3 regions of the Alsobacter sp. P4_H11 genome follow, and region 2 is predicted to be linked to each of the others. Evidence: riboswitches for the same ligand, from Rfam matches in the RefSeq annotation. Region 2 holds a riboswitch; each other region holds the start of a gene.
The links. A riboswitch is a leader RNA that binds a small molecule or an ion and turns the genes downstream of it on or off. The one in region 2 is predicted to bind thiamine pyrophosphate.

Region 1 (6,027 bases), on a different contig from region 2:
ATCGAGCTGCTCGAGGAAGTCGGCATCACGGATCCGGCCCGCCGCCTGTCGGCGTTCCCGCACCAGCTCTCCGGCGGCATGAGCCAGCGCGTCATGATCGCGATGGCGATCGCGTGCCGGCCGAAGCTGCTGATCGCCGACGAGCCCACCACCGCGCTGGACGTCACCATCCAGGCCCAGATCCTCGATCTCCTGCTGCGCCTGCGGCAGGAGACCGGCATGGGCCTCGTGCTGATCACGCACGACATGGGCGTTGTCGCCGAAACCGCGCACCGCGTCGTGGTGCAGTATGCCGGCCAGCAGGTCGAGCGGCAGGAAACGCACGGCCTCTTCGCCGATCCGCACCATCCCTATACGGCGGCGTTGCTGGCCGCCCTGCCCGAGCGCGCCACCGGCCGCATCCTGCCCAGCATCCCGGGCGTGGTGCCGGGCCAGTTCGACCGGCCGCAGGGCTGCCTGTTTTCGCCGCGCTGCGCCTTCGCGACGGACTACTGCCGCGCCGTGCCGCCCAAGCCGGCCGCCCCCGAACTCGGCTACGCGCTGTGCCACTACGCCCTCGTGCAGGGCCAACCCACCAACCGGGAGCGCGCAGCGTGACCGTCGTTCTCGAAGGCCGCAATCTCTCGCGCGACTACAGCGCCAAGCGCGGCATGTTCTCCCCCATGGCGACCGTGAAGGCGCTGAAGGGCGTTTCGTTCGACCTCGAAGCCGGCAAGACGCTGGCGGTGGTGGGCGAATCCGGTTCCGGAAAATCGACGCTGGCGCGCCTGATCACGATGATCGAGGAGCCCACCGAGGGTACGCTCAAGATCAACGGCGTCGACATGGTCTCGGCCACCGCGGCCGATCGCAAGCGCCTGCGCAGCGAAGTCCAGATCGTGTTCCAGAACCCCTACGGCTCGCTCAACCCGCGCCAGACCATCGGGGCCGCGCTGGAAGAGCCGCTGATCGTCAACACCGACATGCCGGCCGCCGAGCGCCGCAAGGCCGCGCGCGACATGATGGCCCGCGTCGGCCTGCGCCCCGAATATGTGGAGCGCTACCCGCACATGTTCTCGGGCGGCCAGCGCCAACGCATCGCGATCGCGCGCGCGCTGATGCTCCGGCCCAAGATCCTGGTGCTGGACGAGCCCGTTTCGGCGCTCGACGTGTCGATCCGCGCCCAGGTGCTGAACCTGCTGGCCGAGCTACAGAACGAATTCCAGCTCGCCTACCTGTTCATCTCGCACGACCTCTCGGTGGTGCGGCACATCGCCGACGACATCATGGTGATCTATCTCGGCCACGCCGTGGAGGTCGGCAGCCGCGAGGCCATCTTCACGGCGCCGCAGCACCCCTATACGCGCGCGCTTCTGTCGGCGACTCCCGTGGCGGAGCCCGGCGCCAAGAAGGAGCGCATCGTGCTGCAGGGCGAGTTGCCGTCGCCCTTCAATCCGCCGAGCGGGTGCCCGTTCAACCCGCGCTGCCCGCTCGCCTTCGAGCCCTGCCCGAAGGAGATGCCGCCGCTCGATTTCAAACAGGGCCGCAAGGTCGCGTGCTGGGCCGTGCCCGCCGATGGCGAGGCTCAGCCGGTCCCCTCACGGATGTCGTGACGGTTCAGCAGCGAGCCTGTCGCCACCCCGGTGGCGGCCAGCACGATCGCGCAAACCGCCAGCGCCACGGGCGCGCCAATGGTGTGGAACGCCACGCCAAACAGCGGCGGCGCCAGCGCCTGCCCGATGAAGAAGAAGAACGCATGCAGCGCGATGGCTGAGCCGCGCGCCGTCGGCGCCAATTCGGTGGCGCGGTTCTGCAGCGAGTTGTGCAGCATGAAGAAACCGAAGCCGACGGCGCCGAAGCACGCCATGAGGGCCGGCCACGTCGCCGCATAGGCCACGCCCGCCAGCCCGAGGCCGCCGATCACCCCGCCGGCGCGCATCAGCACATGCACCGGAAAGCGCCGCAGCAGCAGCGACACAGTGGCCGAGAACAGGATGCCGCCCAGCCCGATGCCGGCGATCGACAAACCGGCCTGCGTCGCCCCGCCGCCGCCGCGCGCCTGCAGAAGCTCCGGCACGAAGGGCAGCACGCCGTAGATGGCCACGCCTTCCAGGAACACCGCCCCATAGCAGATCTTGGCGCGTGGATTGGCGAACACCAGCCGGTAGCGCCCGATCGCTTCCGCGACGCTGAAGCGCCCCGGCGCGCGGGCGTTGAGATGAGCCGGCAGGCCCAGCAGCGTCGCCACCAGCGCGATCGCGGCCGCGCTGGCCGTAACCGCCATGGCGCCGCGCCAGCCGACCCAGTCCGACATCGCGCCCGACGCCGTCACGCCCACGAGCTGGCCGATCAGAGCCGCGGCCAGGAACCGCGAGATCGCGACCTGCCGCCGCTCATACGCGAAGGCGTCGCCCACCATCGCGAGCGCCAGCGGAATGACGCCGCCCGCCGCCAACCCGGCGACGACCCGGCTCACGAAAAGCTGTTCGAGCGACCCAGCGAACACGCCCGCGCCGAGCGCCAGCGCGAACACGACGAGGCACACGCGCAGCACCAGCCCCTTGCTGATGGCGTCGCCGAGCGGCCCCAGCACCGGCTGGCCCAACCCGTAGGGCAGCGCATAGCACGACGACAGCAGCGCCACGGTGGCGACCGGGGCGCTGAAATCCGCCGCGATGGCGTTCACCATGGGATCAGTGGAGCGGGCCGCGAAAGAACTGGCGAAGCCGCTGAGCCCGAGAATGGCCAGGAGCTGGGTTTCGCGCGCCTTGTCGAGCATGGACATCCTTTCGGCGTGGCCCAAACAGTCTGGGCGACGCCGATCGCCCGGCCCTGACGGTCGCCTCCCTGACCGGCGGCGTCAATCGCGGTGTGCGGCACGGCAGTCTTGCGCCGGGCGCGGTGCTCTCGCGCAACGCTTGCGCCCTGCCGAAAGCCGCGATACGTCTTCGTGCATCTCTCGTCGGGGTGCCGCCCAATCCGGGGCGGCTGAGAGGCGTTCCGCCAACCCGTCGAACCTGATCCGGCTCGCACCGGCGGAGGGAACGTGAGATGGCGCCCAGCCAGCAATCCCCCATGCCCAATCGGCTACCCCGACGGTGGCTCGTCGACCCGCTCGCCCTCGGCGCAGGCCTCGCCCTGATCGCCGCCTGGGAAGCCGCGGTCGCGCTTTTCGCCGTTCCGACCTACATCCTCCCGGCTCCGAGCCGGATCGCCCAGACGCTCGCGCTACGCTGGCGTGTGATCGGCGCCGAGGCGCTGGTGACGCTGGGCGAGATCCTGTGCGGCTTTGCGGCCGGCGCCCTGCTCGGCCTCGCGGTCGCGATCGCGATGGCGCGGTGGCGCCTGCTGGAGCGGGCGCTCGGGCCCGTGCTGGTGGTCAGCCAGGCCCTGCCGGTTTTCGCCATCGCGCCGCTGCTCGTGGTGTGGTTCGGCTTCGGCCTCGCCTCCAAGGTCGTGATGGCGACGCTGATCATCTTCTTCCCGGTCGCCGCCAACGCGCTGGATGGCCTGCGCCGCACCGACCCCGGCTTGATCGAACTCGCCCGCCTGTACGGCGCCACGCCGACGCAGACGCTGCGGATCATCCGGGCGCCCGCGGCGCTGCCGGCCGTCGCCACCGGGCTGCGCATCGCGGCCGCGGCCGCCCCCATCGGCGCCGTGGTGGGCGAGTGGGTCGGCTCCTCGGCGGGGCTCGGCCTCCTGATCCTGCACGCCAACGCGCGCTCGCAGACCGACATGGTGTTCGCCGCCCTGGTGGTGCTCGCCGCTCTTTCGATCACACTCTGGGCGCTGGTCGACCGCTTCTCCCGACGCCTCGTGCGCTGGGCTCCGGACAGCCTCGACCAGCCCGCAGCCCGCGCGGCCGCCTGACATCCCCCGAAAGGACCCCAACCCATGCGTTTCGCCTCTCTCGCGCTCGCGGCCGCCCTGGCGGTCGCCGGCCTTGCCGGTCCCGCCGCCGCGCAGGACAAGCTCACCGTGCTGCTCGACTGGTTCACCAACCCGGACCACGCCGCGCTGGTGATCGCCAAGGAGAATGGCTTCTTCGCCAAGGCTGGCCTCGACGTCACGCTCGTGGAGCCCGCCGACCCGTCAGCGCCGCCGCGCCTCGTGGCGGCCGGGCAGGGCGACATCGCGATCACCTACCAGCCGAACCTCTACCAGCAGGTGCAGGAAGGCCTGCCGGTGATCCGGGTCGGCGCGGCCGTCACGACGCCGCTGAACAGCCTCGTCGCGCTGGCGGACGGCCCGGTGAAGTCGATCGCGGACCTCAAGGGCAAGACGATCGGCTACTCCATCGTGGGCTTCGAGGAGGCGCTGCTGTCCACCATGCTGGCCGAGGCCGGCCTGAAACTCACGGACGTGAAGCTCGTGAACATTAACTTCGCGCTCACGCCGGCGCTGCTGAATGGCCAGGTCGACGCTGTGATCGGCGCATTCCGCAATTTCGAGCTCACCGAGCTGAAGCTCGCCGGCAAGCCCGGCCGCGCCTTCTACCCCGAGGAGCACGGCGTGCCGCCCTATGACGAGCTGATCTACATCGTGAAGCAGGACCGCGCCGCCGACCCCAAGGTCACCCGCTTCCTGGACGCCGTAGAGCGCGCCACCTTCTCGATCCTGAACGATCCGGACGCCGCCTGGGCGAGCTTCGCCAAGGCGAACCCGAAGCTCGACGACGAGCTCAACAAGACCGCCTGGACCGACACCCTGAAACGCCTCGCCTCCAGCCCCGCCGCCCTGGACGGCGCCCGCTACAGCCGCTTCGCCCAGTTCATGAAGGACCGCGGCCTGATCGATACCGTGCACCCCGTCTCCCGCTACGCGGTGGCGCGTTGATTGCCTCCTGCCGTCATCCCCGGCGGCGCGCAGCGCCGGGAAGGGGATCCAGGCAACTGGGTGCAGCATCGGGCAAGTGGCCCTGGATCCCCTTCCCGACCTGCTTCGCAGGTCGCCGGGGATGACGGCGAGAATGGAGCCGAATTGGATGGCTCCCCAACTGCGATGATGTTCCCTCATCTCTGATACAAGGACCCGCCCGTGCCCCAGCCCGCCGTCAAAACCCCCATCGCGGTCACCATTGCGGGCTCGGATTCCGGCGGCGGCGCCGGCATCCAGGCCGACCTGAAGAGTTTCTCGGCGCTGGGCGTTTACGGCGCGACCGTGATCACGGCCCTGACGGCGCAGAACACCCTCGGCGTGCAGGGGATCCATGACGTGCCGCCGAAGTTCATCGCCCAGCAGATGGACTCGGTGTTCTCCGACCTCGCCGTGGACGCCGTGAAGATCGGCATGCTGTCGCGCCCCTCCGTGATCGACGCCGTCGCGGCCGGGCTCGAGCGGCACGGCGTGCGGCAGGTCGTGCTCGATCCCGTGATGGTGGCGACCAGCGGCGACCGGCTGATCGCGGCCGACGCCGTGGACGCCCTGCGGCGCATTCTGATCCCGCGCGCCACCCTCATCACCCCGAACCTCCCCGAGGCGGCGGCGCTGCTGGATACGCAGGAGATCGCCGCCGACGAGGCCGCGATGCGCCGGCAGGGCGAGGCGCTGCTTGGCAGCGGCGCGCGCGCGGTTCTGATGAAGGGCGGCCACCAGGGCGGCGAAACCAGCGTCGACCTGCTGGTCGAGTCGTCCGGCGTCACCCGCTTCGAGGCGCCGCGCGTCCAAACGCGCAACACGCACGGCACCGGCTGCTCGCTTTCGGCCGCCATCGCGGCCGGTCTCGCCAAGGGCCAGACCCTGCACGAGGCCGTCGAGGCAGCCAAGATCTGGCTTACCGGCGCGCTACAGGCCGCAGACCGCCTCGCTATCGGCCATGGGCACGGGCCGACGCACCACTTCCACGCCTGGTGGTGAGCGGCGCGGCGCCGCTCAGCTACGCTTCAGCTTCGGATCCAGCGCGTCGCGCAATCCGTCGCCCATCAGGTTGATCGCCACCACGGTGACCAGGATGGCGAGGCCCGGCAGCGTGACGATCCACGGGTTGGAGCGAATGAATTCGCGGCTGTCGGCCAGCATCGAGCCCCATTCTGGCGTCGGCGGCTG
Region 2 (6,027 bases):
GAACTCGGCGCTTTTGGCGGCGAGGCCTTTCTGGCGTTCCTCCTCCGCGAGGGTGTCGGCCCGGATGTCCTGGCTGATCTTCATCGAGCAGAATTTCGGACCGCACATCGAGCAGAAATGCGCGACCTTGTGCGCGTCCTTCGGCAAGGTCTCGTCGTGGAACTCCCTGGCGGTGTCGGGATCCAGCGACAGGTTGAACTGATCCTCCCAGCGGAATTCGAACCGGGCGCGGGACAGGGCGTCGTCGCGCAATTGCGCCGCCGGATGCCCCTTGGCGAGGTCCGCCGCGTGGGCGGCGATCCGGTAGGTGATCACGCCGGTCTTCACGTCGTCGCGATTGGGCAGGCCAAGATGCTCCTTCGGGGTGACGTAGCAGAGCATCGCTGTTCCGAACCAGCCGATCATGGCCGCCCCGATGCCGGAGGTGATGTGATCGTAGCCGGGCGCGATGTCGGTCGTCAGTGGCCCGAGCGTGTAGAAGGGCGCTTCGCCGCAGGTCGCGAGCTGCTTGTCCATGTTGGCCTTGATCTTGTGCATCGGCACGTGGCCGGGGCCCTCGATCATGACCTGGCAACCCTCGCGCCAGGCGACCTTCGTGAGCTCGCCCAAGGTGTCGAGCTCGGCGAACTGGGCGGCGTCATTGGCGTCCGCGATGGAGCCCGGACGGAGGCCGTCACCCAGCGAGAACGACACGTCGAAGCGCCGCATGATGGCGCAGATCTCGTCGAAGCGTTCGTACAGGAAGCTTTCGCGATGATGGGCAAGGCACCAGCGCGCCATGATCGAGCCGCCGCGCGAGACGATGCCGGTGACCCGCCGGGCGGTGAGCGGCACGTGGGCGAGCCGCACGCCGGCGTGGATCGTGAAATAGTCGACGCCCTGCTCGGCCTGTTCGATCAGCGTGTCCTTGAACACCTCCCAGTCGAGCCTGGCGGGATCGCCGTGCACCTTCTCGAGCGCCTGGTAGATTGGGACGGTGCCGATCGGAACCGGCGCATTGCGCAGGATCCACTCTCGGGTGTTGTGGATGTTGCGGCCGGTGGAGAGGTCCATGACGGTGTCGGCGCCCCAGCGGATCGCCCAGACCATCTTCTCGACCTCTTCGGCGACCGACGACGTCACGGCCGAGTTGCCGATATTGGCGTTCACCTTCACGAGGAAGTTGCGGCCGATGATCATCGGCTCGAGCTCGCGGTGATTGATGTTGGCCGGGATGATGGCGCGCCCGGCGGCGATCTCCTGCCTGACGAATTCCGGGGTGACATGGGCCGGAATGGCGGCCCCGAAGCTTTCGCCGTGCGCGAGCGCTTCTTCCGCGCCCGCCAGGGGCAGCTCGCGGCCGAGATTTTCGCGGGCGGCGACATAGCGCATTTCTTCCGTGATGATTCCGGCCCGGGCGAACTCGTATTGGGTGACCAGGGCGCCCGGAGTTCCGGTCAGGACCCGCCGTTCGGCTGGGCAAGCCGGGGCGAGCGCGTCGGCCGAGACGGACCCATTGTCCTCGGGCCGGACGGCTCGGGGCTGGGCGGCGACGAGGCCGGGACGGATCGAAAGCCAGAGAGAGCGAGCCTCGGGCAGGCCGGCAGCCAGATCGATCACGGCGTCGGCGTCCGTGTAAGGGCCGGAGGCGTCGTAGACGCGCAGCGGCGGCTCCTGCGTTCCGGCGCTGAGCACGATCTCGCGCACCGGGACGGTGACCTGGGGAAACCCGGGCGCGGGGACATGGACCTTGCGCGAGGCCGGCAGCGGGCCGGTCGTCACCGTCGAGGGCGACGCGGGATCGAGCTTAACATGAGTGTTCACGAGGACCTCCAAAGCACAGGCGTGCGTGGAAATCCGGGGCAGATGCGTAGTGGCAAGATGAGATCCTGTCCCTCCGCCGGTATGACCCGGATCAGGTTCAAAGGGTCCAGCTTGCGCCGTCTCAGCCTGCCGAAGCAGGCGCCCCTCGGATAGGACCAGCCTATTCGTACGCCGCTCGCGCGGTCAACAGCGCGCGAACCCCCTCCCCTCCCGCCGCGGCGCACGAAGCGCGTCGACGAACAGCCGCTCGGCGGCTGAGCTGTGGGCACAGATGTGGGATTGGGGCCGAACTCACTTCGTGAGCCCGCGAACAATCAGCGATTGGAGATGGAAAGTGGTGCCGCAAGAGGGATTCGAACCCCCGACCCCCTCATTACGAATGAGGTGCTCTACCAGCTGAGCTATTGCGGCGACGGGCGTGGTCTTAGACGGAACCGGCTGCGTTGGCAAGCGGGGCCGTGCCGATTGGGAGAGAAAGGAGGGCGGCTGGGCCGCCCTCGATCATTGCAGGAACGTGATCGAGCCGCGGCGAGACGGTTCCGGGCCTGGGCCTGGGTCGTCCGGGGCGGCGGCGAGCGGGAAGATCACCTCCGAGGGCGGCGAGACCCGGCGCGAGCGGCCGTCGACAGCCATTGAGGGCGTGGCGGCTGGGCCGGGCGCAGGAGCGTCGAACCGCGCCGCGCTGGCGGGCTTATCGGCTGGCGGTATGGCCGCCGCCGCACCGGGTTGCGGAACGGCTGCCTGGGGCGTGTCGGAGACGACGCGCAGGGCCGGAGCCTCCCGGGACGGCGAAGCCTCCCGGACTGGTGGGCGATCGTCGCCGTGGTTCGCCGGGTGAGGCGTAGCCTCCAGGGCCTTGGGCGGCATCGCGGGCGGGATCACTTCGGCTGGCGTCGCGGACGGCGCTTCGGCGGGCTCCGGAGCCGCGTGAGCAGGCGGCACGAGCGTTGTCGGCGCCGGCTGGGGCTTGTCGGCCAGCACGGGCGCGGGGGCCTCGTCGACATCCGCGAGCACGTCCTCGGACGGGGGCAGCGGCAGGGCGGTGGTGGGCGCCGCCGGCGTGGGCTCGGCCGCCGGAGCCTCGATCTGCTCCACGGGGGCGCCCCACACGAAGGCGTCGAGGCGGCCGGTGACGGGCGACACCGGAGCCCAGCGATCGGCGATCACGCCGTCCGCGATCCAGGCGGGGTCCCGTGGCGCGCGAGACGCGCGGGACAGCCATTCGCGCACGCCGCCGGAGGAGCCTTCGGCTTCCTCCAGATCCGCCATCAGCAGGCACACGCGCGTGCTCGGCCGGCCTTCCAGCAGAGGCGTGAGCGCCTTGCGGGCGCGCACGAGATCGCGCGCATGCAGGGCCGCGGACGCGACCGCGATGCGGCCCTCCGGATCATGCGGGCGCAGGGCCAGCAGCTTCTCGGCCCGGGCGAGCCGGTCGCGGCCCGAATCGCCGGGGCGCACGTCCATGTAGGCGGTGGCGAGGTCGGGATGCGTGGCCTGCGCCCAGGCGGCCTCGACAACCTTGGAGGCGCGGCGCAATTCGCCCCGGCGGGCGTGGAGGCGGGAGGCCAGCACGGCGGCGGGAACGAGGCCCGGCGCCAGCTTCACGGCCTGCTGGGCGCGCAGCAGCGCGGCCTCGGGCTCGCGCTCGGCCCGCGCGAGCGCGTCGGCGGTGAGCAGCACGGCGCGCTGGCGCTTCACGGCGGCCTTGTCGAGGCTGCGGGCGCCACGGTCCAGCGTCGCGAGAGCGCCGGTCCAGTCCTGGTCGGAGCACTGGAATTCGAGCAGCGCCTCGCCGGCCCACGCCACCGAGGGGGCGAGGCGGGCGGCCTCGGCCGCATAGGCGCGGGCGGCCGTGAGGTCGCCCTTGCGGCGCGCTTCAACGAAGAGGCCGCGCAGGCCGAGCACCCGCGTTTCGTTGTCGTCCAGCATCTGCCGGAACGCGCCCTCGGCCTGGCCGCGATCGCCCGCCATCTGGGCGGCCTGGGCCTTGAGCAGCAGCGCGAGCGGCTCCTTGCCGAGCAGCTTGGCGGCTTCGGCGGCGTAGCGTTTGGCCGAGCGGGGATCGCCCGAGCCGACCGCGATCATGCCGCGGGATACGGCCGAGAAGCCGCGGGCGCGCTTGCGGGCGCGGGCCGTGAAACTCAGGATCGAGGGTAGCCGCAGGATGAAGCGCAGCGCCGTCCAGAGCACCAGCACGGCGACCACGAAGGCGACCAGCGCCGCCGCGGCGCCGATCAACGTGGTCTGGATCTGCCCGTAGCGGGGCAGGGTGACGACCACCTGGCCGGGCTGTTCGACGAGCCACGCCCCCGCGAAGGCGAGGCCGATCAGGATCGCGATGAAGACGAGTGTGCGGATCATCGGGCCGCGCCTCCAGATTGCGTGGCCGCGAGAACCTGGTCGGCCGCCGTGGTCACCAGGGCATCCGCCGCACGGCCGGCCGCGAGGCGCGCCTGGGCGAGATCGAGGAAGGGCTTGATCGCGGCCTTGTCGTCGGCCGGGAGCTTGTCGAGTTCCGCGACCGCGGCCGCAAGATCGCCGCGTTTCAGGGCCGCGTCGGCGCGGGCCGCGATCGCGGCGCTGGATTCGCCGGCGGCTTCGCCCAGCGGGCGAACCTTGTAGAGGCCGGTGATGCGGCTTTGCATGCGCTCCCAGGCGGTGCCCTGCGTGGGCGCCGGGGCCGGGCTGGCGAGCTTCTCGGCGAGCGGCGCGAACTGGGCCGAGAGTTGCGCCACCGTCGGCGCGCCTTTGTCGGCGAAGCCTTCCAACGCAGTGAGGGCGCCGGCGTCGACCTTCGCGGCCTTCAGGGCGTTCAGCTCGCGCGCATAGGGCTGGGCGCGGCCAAGATCGTCGCGCACGAGCCATGCGACCGTCAGCACGGCGCTTTCGCGCGCGCCAAGCGCCGGGACGGGCGGCGGCGGGGGCGGCGCGGGAGCGACCGCCGGGGTCGCGGGGCGGCTCTCCAGCATGGTGACGCCGCTCTCGACCTTGTCGAGGCGCTCGGTGAGTTGCGCCAGGGCGGTCGCGGGGTCGGCGGGCAGGCGCTTGGCGAGGCCGTCCAGGTCGGCGCGCGAGCCCTGCAGGGCGGCCTCGTTCGCGCCGACGCGCTTCTCCAGCGCCTCCAGGGTGCGGCGGGTGGCCTTCTCGCCCACGCCGGTCTCCAGCTGGGTCAGGCGCTCGTTGACGTCGGCGGCTCCGCTCCACACGTAGAGCGCGAGCGCCACGATACCTGCGCCCAGCAGGCCACCGATCAGGCCGGCGACCGCGGGCACGAGCGCGCCGGAGGAGCGGTCCGCGCTGCGCGTGGGCGCGTCCAGCCGGCCGGCCGAGGGCACGGACGTGGCGGCGGAGGACTCGGGCGCGGGTTCGGCGGCCGCGGCGGTGGCCTCCGCATCGGCTGCAGACGGCGTAATGGGCGCCGTTTCGTCTCCCGGCGCCTCGGGGGTCATGGGGTCGGGCGCGACTTCGGGGTGATTCGCCGGCTCGGTCGCCGGGGCGGCGATGTCGCTTGCCGAAGTCGCCGCATCAGTGGGGGTCGCAGACGCGCCGCCCGCGATCGTCTCGGCCGTCAGGTCGAGCACGGCCGGCTCACCTCGCGTTCCACCCCGCTTTCGGGATCCTCCGCCGCGTTGATCCGTCTCAGCCATGATGCTCCGCTCGGGTCGGGCGGCTCCACCGGAGCCTGTCTGTTCGTTCGTTATAGCCTCACCGGCCGCATCCTCACCACCAATCCGTTCGGAGATGGAGGGGGCAGGTCCGGCGTCCAGCAGCGCGAGAAGGCTCGCCTCGCCGTTTCCGGGCGCGGTTTCCACCGTTGCGCCGCCGAGGCCGCGCACCGCGCGGGCTACATCCTCGGACAGGCAAAGGTGGCGCAGCGATTTCAGCGCGTCGCCCAGCCGTTCGTGCGACGCGAGCGCGAACAGGATTTCGGCGCTGCGGCGCGAATAGTGCAGCACGGCGTCCAGCGTCCCGGCCCGCAGCGCCTCGGCGGCCGCAACAGGCAGCGCGGGCGCGGCCTCGGCCCGGTAGGTTTCGAGGACCGTGAGCGCGAAGCCAGCGTCGATCAGGGCGCCTTCCAGGGTCGGCTTGCGGTCGGTCCCGGCCAGATACAGCAGCCGCGCGGCCGGAGCGGCGTGGGTGCGGATCAGCGCCGCGAGCGACGTCGCGTCCCCATCGGCCGCATGGATGCGCTCGAAACCGAGCGCCCGGAAGGGCTCGGCCGTG
Region 3 (6,027 bases), on a different contig from region 2:
GCATGTAGTAGACCGGCGCGACACGGTGGAAGCCGAGCGGCAGGTCGTTGGCCGGGGACAGGAGCTCCACGGCGTCGATCACGCCACGCTCCAGCGCCGGGTAGACGTCGCCGGGCGGGATCGCCTGCGGGACGGCGCCGAGTTCGGCGTAGACCTCCCCGCCCAGCCCCGAGACGCGGATGCGCAGCCCTTTCAGGTCGGCCGCCGAGGCGAGTTCCTTGCGAAACCACCCGCCCATCGAGGGGCCGGTGTTGCCGGCCAGCATGCCGCGCACGCCGAAGGGCTCGTAGAGCTTGTCCCACAGCGCCTGCCCGCCGCGTTCCGACAACCAGGCCTGGTGCTCCACGGCCGAGAGCCCGAACGGCGCGGTGGTGAACAGCGAGGCGCCCGGCGCCTTGCCCTCCCAGAAGAACGAGGCCGTGTGGCCCATCTCGACCGTACCGTTGGAGACCGCGTCCAGCACCGCGAAGGCGGGCACGATCTCGCCCGCGGCGAAGACGTCGACCTGCAGGCGTCCGCCCGACAGGAGCCCGATGCGCTGCGCCAGCCTGGCCGCGCTGACGCCGGGCCCCGGCAGGTTTCGCGGCCAGGACGTCGCCATGCGCAGGCGCAGCGGCTCCTCCGCGCGTGCGACGGCCGGCGCGGCGACCAGCGCCGCGGCGCCCATCGCAAGGGAGCGGCGGGTCGGGCGCATCACGCGTCCCCGCGCGTTTGCCGGATGATCTGGACGAGTTCGCGGGCGGCCGCCTCCGGATCCGAGGCGGAGCAGATGGCGGACACCACCGCGAGGCCGTCCACGCCAGTTGCGGCCAGCGCTCGGGCGTTGGCGGGCCCGACGCCCCCGATCGCGACCTTGGGAAGCGGATGCAGCGGCAGCAGCCGCGCCAATCCGTCGACGCCGATGGGCGGGTCATGGTCCGGCTTGGTGCCGGTCGCCCGGATGGGGCCGACGCCGAGATAGTCCACGACGCCCTCCGGCACGGCCGCGAATTCGGCCTCCATCCCGGCCGAAAGGCCGAGGATCATCCCCGGGCCGATGAGGTCGCGGACCCGGCGCGGATCGCCGTCGTCCTGGCCGATATGGACTCCGTCTGCGCCGACCGCCTTCGCGATGGCGACGCGGTCGTTCACGATCAGCGGCACGCGCAGCGGCCGCAGCAGGCCGAGCAGCGCGTCGGCGTCCGCGGCGAATTGCCGGTCGTCGGAGGTCTTGTCCCGGAACTGCACCAGCGTGGCCCCGCCACGCACGGCCGCCGCCACGGTGGCGAGCAGCCCGCGCGGCTGCACCAGGACGGGGTCGGTGACGAGATAGAGCGAGAGGTCGAAGGGAGCCTTGCCCATCAGGCGATCCTCGCGCCGGCGGCAAGATCCTCGGCGCTCAGCGACGCGAGTTCGTCCAGCAGCATCGGCTGAAACGTCCCGGGGCCCCCAGCGCCCTTGGCGGCCCGCTCGCCCGCCAGGCCGAAGGCCACGAGAGCCGCAGCCGCCGCCGCCAGGGGGGCGACCCCGGCGCCCAGCATGGCGGCCATGAGCGCGCCGGCCACGCAGCCGGAGCCGGTGATGCGACCCATCAGCGGATCGCCATTGTGGATCGAAATCGACGCGGCGCCGTCCGTGACGAAATCCGTCTCGCCGGTCACCGCCACCACGCAGCCGAGCCTGCGGGCCAGAGCGGTCGCGGCGTCCTGCACGGCGCGGGGGTTCTGCTCCTCGGCGTCGACGCCGCGGCCGGCGGGTTCGCCCGTCGCCATGGTGAGGATCTCGGCGGCATTCCCTTTGAGGATGGTCGGATTGAGGGTCGACAGCCAGCCGGCGGCGCCCTGCCTGAACGGCGACGCTCCAACCCCCACGGGATCCAGCACCCACGGCACGCCCGCGCCCGTGGCGGCCTTCGCGGCGGCCGCCATGACGTCGACCCGCTCACGCGTCAGCGTGCCTATATTCACCAGAAGCGCTCCGGCACGCGCCGCGATCACGGCCGCTTCCTCGGGCGCGTGCGCCATCACGGGCGCGGCGCCGGCGGCCAACAGGGCATTGGCGGTGACCGACGAAACCACGTCGTTGGTGAGGCAATGCACGAGCGGGCGCTTCCAGCGCAGGGCTGTCAGTGCGTCGGCGAGGTGGTGCGGGGTCACATTCATTGTGGTCACGGCGTCCTTCCTCCAGCGGAAAAGACGCCGGGCGCGCCGGCAGCCTTTCCCTTCGCTGGCATGACCCAGATCAGGTTCAACGGGTATGATCTCAGCCGTCCTCGCGGACGGCACCCCATGGCGCACGCAACGTAATCACGGCTGCGCGCCGCCACAAGACGTGCGCCAGATTTCAGACCTCGGCGGAGGAACGCGGCTCAGCCGGTGAACACCACTGTCTTGCGGCCGTTCAGGATCACGCGGTCGTCGAGGTGGTCCGCCAGCGCGCGGGCGAGCACGCGGCGCTCGATGTCGCGGCCCTTGCGGACGAGGTCCTCGGGCGTGTCGCGGTGGCTGATGCGCTCGACGTCCTGGTCGATGATCGGGCCTTCGTCGAGGTCGGACGTGACGTAATGGGCCGTGGCGCCGATCAGCTTCACGCCACGCTCATGCGCCTGATGATAGGGCTTGGCGCCCTTGAAGCCCGGCAGGAACGAGTGGTGGATGTTGATGCAGCGGCCCGTGAGCTTGGCCGCCAGCCCATCCGACAGCACCTGCATGTAGCGGGCGAGCACGACCACCTCGGTTCCCGTGCTCTTCACCAGCTCCCAGAGCTGCGCTTCCTGCTCCATCTTGGTCTGGCGGGTGACGGGCAGGTGGTGGAAGGGCGCGCCGTCGAGGTCGATATGTGCGTATGTCTCGCGCGGGTGGTTGGCCACCACGGCGGCGATCTCCATGTTGAGCTCACCGTTGCGCTGGCGGTACAGCAGGTCGACCAGGCAATGGTCGAACTTCGACACCAGGAGCATCACCCGGCGGCGCTCGCCGCGCGCCCGGATCGTCCAGTCCATGCCGAAGCGCTCGCCCACGGGCCTGAAGCGCTCCCGCAGCTCGGCCGCGGTAGGGTCCGCGTCCACGGCGTTGAAGATCACCCGCATGAAGAAGCGGCCGGTCTCGACATCGTCGAATTGCTGCGCATCCAGGATGTTGCAGCCCGCCTCGAAGAGCAGTGTCGAGACGGCCGCCACGATGCCGGGGCGGTTGGGGCAGGAGAGCTTGAGAACGAAGGACTCGGAGGTCATGAAACGGGCATCCCTGCGCGACGGCAGACGCTGCCTACAGAAAGGCGCGCCATCCTGCAACGCAGCATAGCGCGCCTGACGGGCCCGGCTGGCCTGCGAGGGACGAAAGCGTTGCTTCAGCCGACCAGAAGCGCGGCGCCGGCGGCCAGCAGGCCCGCGCCAGCGATGCGCAGCGGCACCGCCGAGGACAGCCGGACAACGCCGGCCGCGAGCGCCAATCCGGCAACATGCAGCAGCGCCGTGGCGGACAGGAAGCCTGCGCCATAGGCGAGCCCTGCCGCATTCGTGGGCATCTCCGCGCCATGCGCGAGGCCGTGGAAAATCGCCATGGCGGCGCAAAGCGCAGCGCCTGTCGCCAGCGGCGCGCGGACGCCCGACACGAGGGCGCCGCCGAGCACCGCGACCGAGACGGCCACGCCGGCCTCGACGCCAGGCAAAGCCACCCCGCTCGCGCCGAGGATCGCGGCCAGCGCCATCGCGACCATGAAGGCGGCCGGCCAGGCCCAGCGCGCCGCGCCGCCCACGAGGCCGGCCCAGAGGCCGACGGCCGCCATGGCGAGCAGGTGGTCCATTCCGCCGAGCGGGTGCATCAGCCCCATAGCGAAGCCGTGGACATGCGGGTCGACGCCCGTATGAGCGAGCGCCGGGGTGGCGAGCACTGTCAGGATGGCGACGGCGGAGAGGCGGCTCGGTGTCATCGGTGGCTCCAGGACGGGTGTTCGGACCGAGGATGCAAAGCCCGTGCTAGGCCCGCAAGCCGCCGGCCTGCTCGATAAAGGCCGCCACGGCGTCCACGCCCTCGCCGGAGCGGACATTCGTGAACACGTAGGGCCGCTCCTTGCGCATCAGCTTGGAGTCGCGGTCCATCACCTCGAGGCTGGCGCCCACGAAGGGGGCGAGGTCGATCTTGTTGATCACCAGCAGGTCCGAGCGCGTGATGCCGGGGCCGCCCTTGCGGGGGATCTTCTCGCCGCCCGAAACGTCGATCACATAGACGGTGATGTCGGCGAGCTCGGGCGAGAAGGTCGCCGCGAGGTTGTCGCCGCCGGATTCGATGAGGATCAGGTCGAGCTTGGGGAAGCGTTTCATCATCTGGTCGATGGCGGCCAGATTGATGGAGCAGTCCTCCCGGATGGCGGTGTGCGGGCAGCCGCCCGTCTCCACGCCCATGATGCGCTCCTCCGGCAGCGCGCCCGCAACCGTGAGAAGGCGCGCGTCCTCCTTGGTGTAGATGTCGTTGGTGATGGCGCAGAGGTCGTAAGTGTCGCGGAAGCGCTTGCACAGCGCCTCCATGAGGGCCGTCTTGCCGGATCCGACCGGACCGCCGATGCCAACGCGAAGCGGGCCGTGGCTGGATCTCGTCATGATGCATTCTCCGTTCAGGTCGGGCGACCGTTCAGGTCGGGCAGCTGATCCAAGAAACGCGCCAGCGCGGGTCAGGACCGGAAAAGGCGGGAATACTGCGTCTCGTGCCGCAGGGACGCGATGTCAGATCGAAACGCCGCGGCGCCGAGGTCGTCCAGCGTGGACGCTTCCGCGAATGACGCGGCGGCGCGAACGTCGGCCACCAGAGCGGCGATGATGCGCTGGCCGTCGGTTTGCCCGATGGGGCCGAGCCGCACCACGGCCGAGACGAGATTGCCCACGAAGGCGAGCAGGCTCGCTTCCAGGGTCGCGCCGAGCGGGACGTCATGGCCCGCGGCCGCGACGCCGAGCGCGACCGGATAGGCGACCTCGCCGTCCCAGGCGGCGTCGAACAGCTCCACCGCTTCGGTCGGCCAGGAGGCCCGGACCGCGACCAGGAAGGCCGCCCCTTGCGCGGTCGCCTCCAGATGGCGCTCGCGCGAGGGCTGCAGGGCGGCGCCGAGCTCGGCGACCTCCCGCAGCGCCGCGTCGTCGCGGTTGGAGGCGGCGCGCCAGGCCGCAGCCAGCAGCACGGCGTCGTTGCGGCCGGAGCCCTGGGCCAGCAGATCCGCGATCCACTCCCGCGCGGTCGCGGCGTCCTTAACCTGCCCGGTTTCGACCGCCCATTCGAGGCCGTGCGAATACGCGAAGGCTCCCACCGGGAAGGCGGGAGACAGCCACACCAGCAGCGGCAGCAGGCTCGCCTCAGCCATGCTTGTGCGCGTGGCCATGGTCGTGGTGGTCGTGGTCGTGGTGGTCATGCCCGCACCCGCAGGCGTCGCCATGCTGGTGGGCGTGGGCGTGGGCCTCGGCGTGCGCATGGGCGTGGTCGTGCCCGTGGCCGTGGTCATGCCCATGATCGTGGTGCGCATGGCCGTGCGCTTCCGCGGCCTCATAGGCGCCGCGCTCCGGCTGGAAGGGCCGTTCGACCCTGACGACCTCGGCGCCCAGCCCTCGCACCATCTCGACCAGCACGTGGTCGTCCTCGATCCAGAGCGCGTCGTCGCCGATCTCGGCCGGGGTGTGGCGGTTGCCGATGTGCCAGGCGATCCGCATGAGGCGCTTGGGCGTGGCGGCGCGGATCTCCAGCAGGCTCTGCGGCGCGGCCCGCACCAGCACGAGCGATCCGTCCTCCAGCTTCAGGGCGTCGCCGTCGTTCAGTACGGCCGCCTTCTCGAGATCGAGCAGGAACTCTGTGCCCTTCTCGCCCTTCAGGGCCAGCCGGCGGCGATGGCGGCCCTCGTGGTCCAGCACCACGGCGTCGACGACGCGCTCGGCCTTCACGGCGGGTTTGCGGACAACGGCGGCGGCGCGCAGCATGATCGAACTCCCGAAGAAACCTCCGATCGTCCTAGCACGCGCGGTGCGCTTAGGCATCTGCCCGGTGGCGGCGCACAATGACGCCGATCAGC

Region 1: linked by a shared signal. The riboswitch ahead of AC1DSZ_RS05140 (ABC transporter permease) and the one ahead of thiC (phosphomethylpyrimidine synthase ThiC) in region 2 are both predicted to bind thiamine pyrophosphate.
Region 3: linked by a shared signal. The riboswitch ahead of thiM (hydroxyethylthiazole kinase) and the one ahead of thiC (phosphomethylpyrimidine synthase ThiC) in region 2 are both predicted to bind thiamine pyrophosphate.

Annotation. Positions count from the first base shown of each region.
Region 1 covers NZ_JBFUKI010000002.1:374,647-380,673, reverse strand. The annotation lists gene AC1DSZ_RS05155 (ABC transporter ATP-binding protein) at 1-597, shown strand, start outside; gene AC1DSZ_RS05150 (dipeptide ABC transporter ATP-binding protein) at 594-1,592, shown strand; gene AC1DSZ_RS05145 (MFS transporter) at 1,565-2,758, opposite strand; TPP riboswitch at 2,933-3,040, shown strand; gene AC1DSZ_RS05140 (ABC transporter permease) at 3,031-3,852, shown strand; gene AC1DSZ_RS05135 (ABC transporter substrate-binding protein) at 3,877-4,818, shown strand; gene thiD (bifunctional hydroxymethylpyrimidine kinase/phosphomethylpyrimidine kinase) at 5,020-5,838, shown strand; gene AC1DSZ_RS05125 (ABC transporter permease subunit) at 5,854-6,027, opposite strand, start outside.
Region 2 covers NZ_JBFUKI010000006.1:212,477-218,503, reverse strand. The annotation lists gene thiC (phosphomethylpyrimidine synthase ThiC) at 1-1,803, opposite strand, end outside; TPP riboswitch at 1,854-1,959, opposite strand; tRNA gene AC1DSZ_RS12590 (tRNA-Thr) at 2,139-2,214, opposite strand; gene AC1DSZ_RS12585 (heme biosynthesis HemY N-terminal domain-containing protein) at 2,305-4,164, opposite strand; gene AC1DSZ_RS12580 (uroporphyrinogen-III synthase) at 4,161-6,027, opposite strand, start outside.
Region 3 covers NZ_JBFUKI010000002.1:436,982-443,008, forward strand. The annotation lists gene AC1DSZ_RS05390 (TRAP transporter substrate-binding protein) at 1-694, opposite strand, end outside; gene thiE (thiamine phosphate synthase) at 694-1,341, opposite strand; gene thiM (hydroxyethylthiazole kinase) at 1,341-2,141, opposite strand; TPP riboswitch at 2,180-2,278, opposite strand; gene purU (formyltetrahydrofolate deformylase) at 2,348-3,211, opposite strand; gene AC1DSZ_RS05410 (HupE/UreJ family protein) at 3,328-3,909, opposite strand; gene ureG (urease accessory protein UreG) at 3,956-4,576, opposite strand; gene AC1DSZ_RS05420 (urease accessory protein UreF) at 4,648-5,376, opposite strand; gene AC1DSZ_RS05425 (urease accessory protein UreE) at 5,321-5,935, opposite strand; gene AC1DSZ_RS05430 (MFS transporter) at 5,985-6,027, opposite strand, start outside.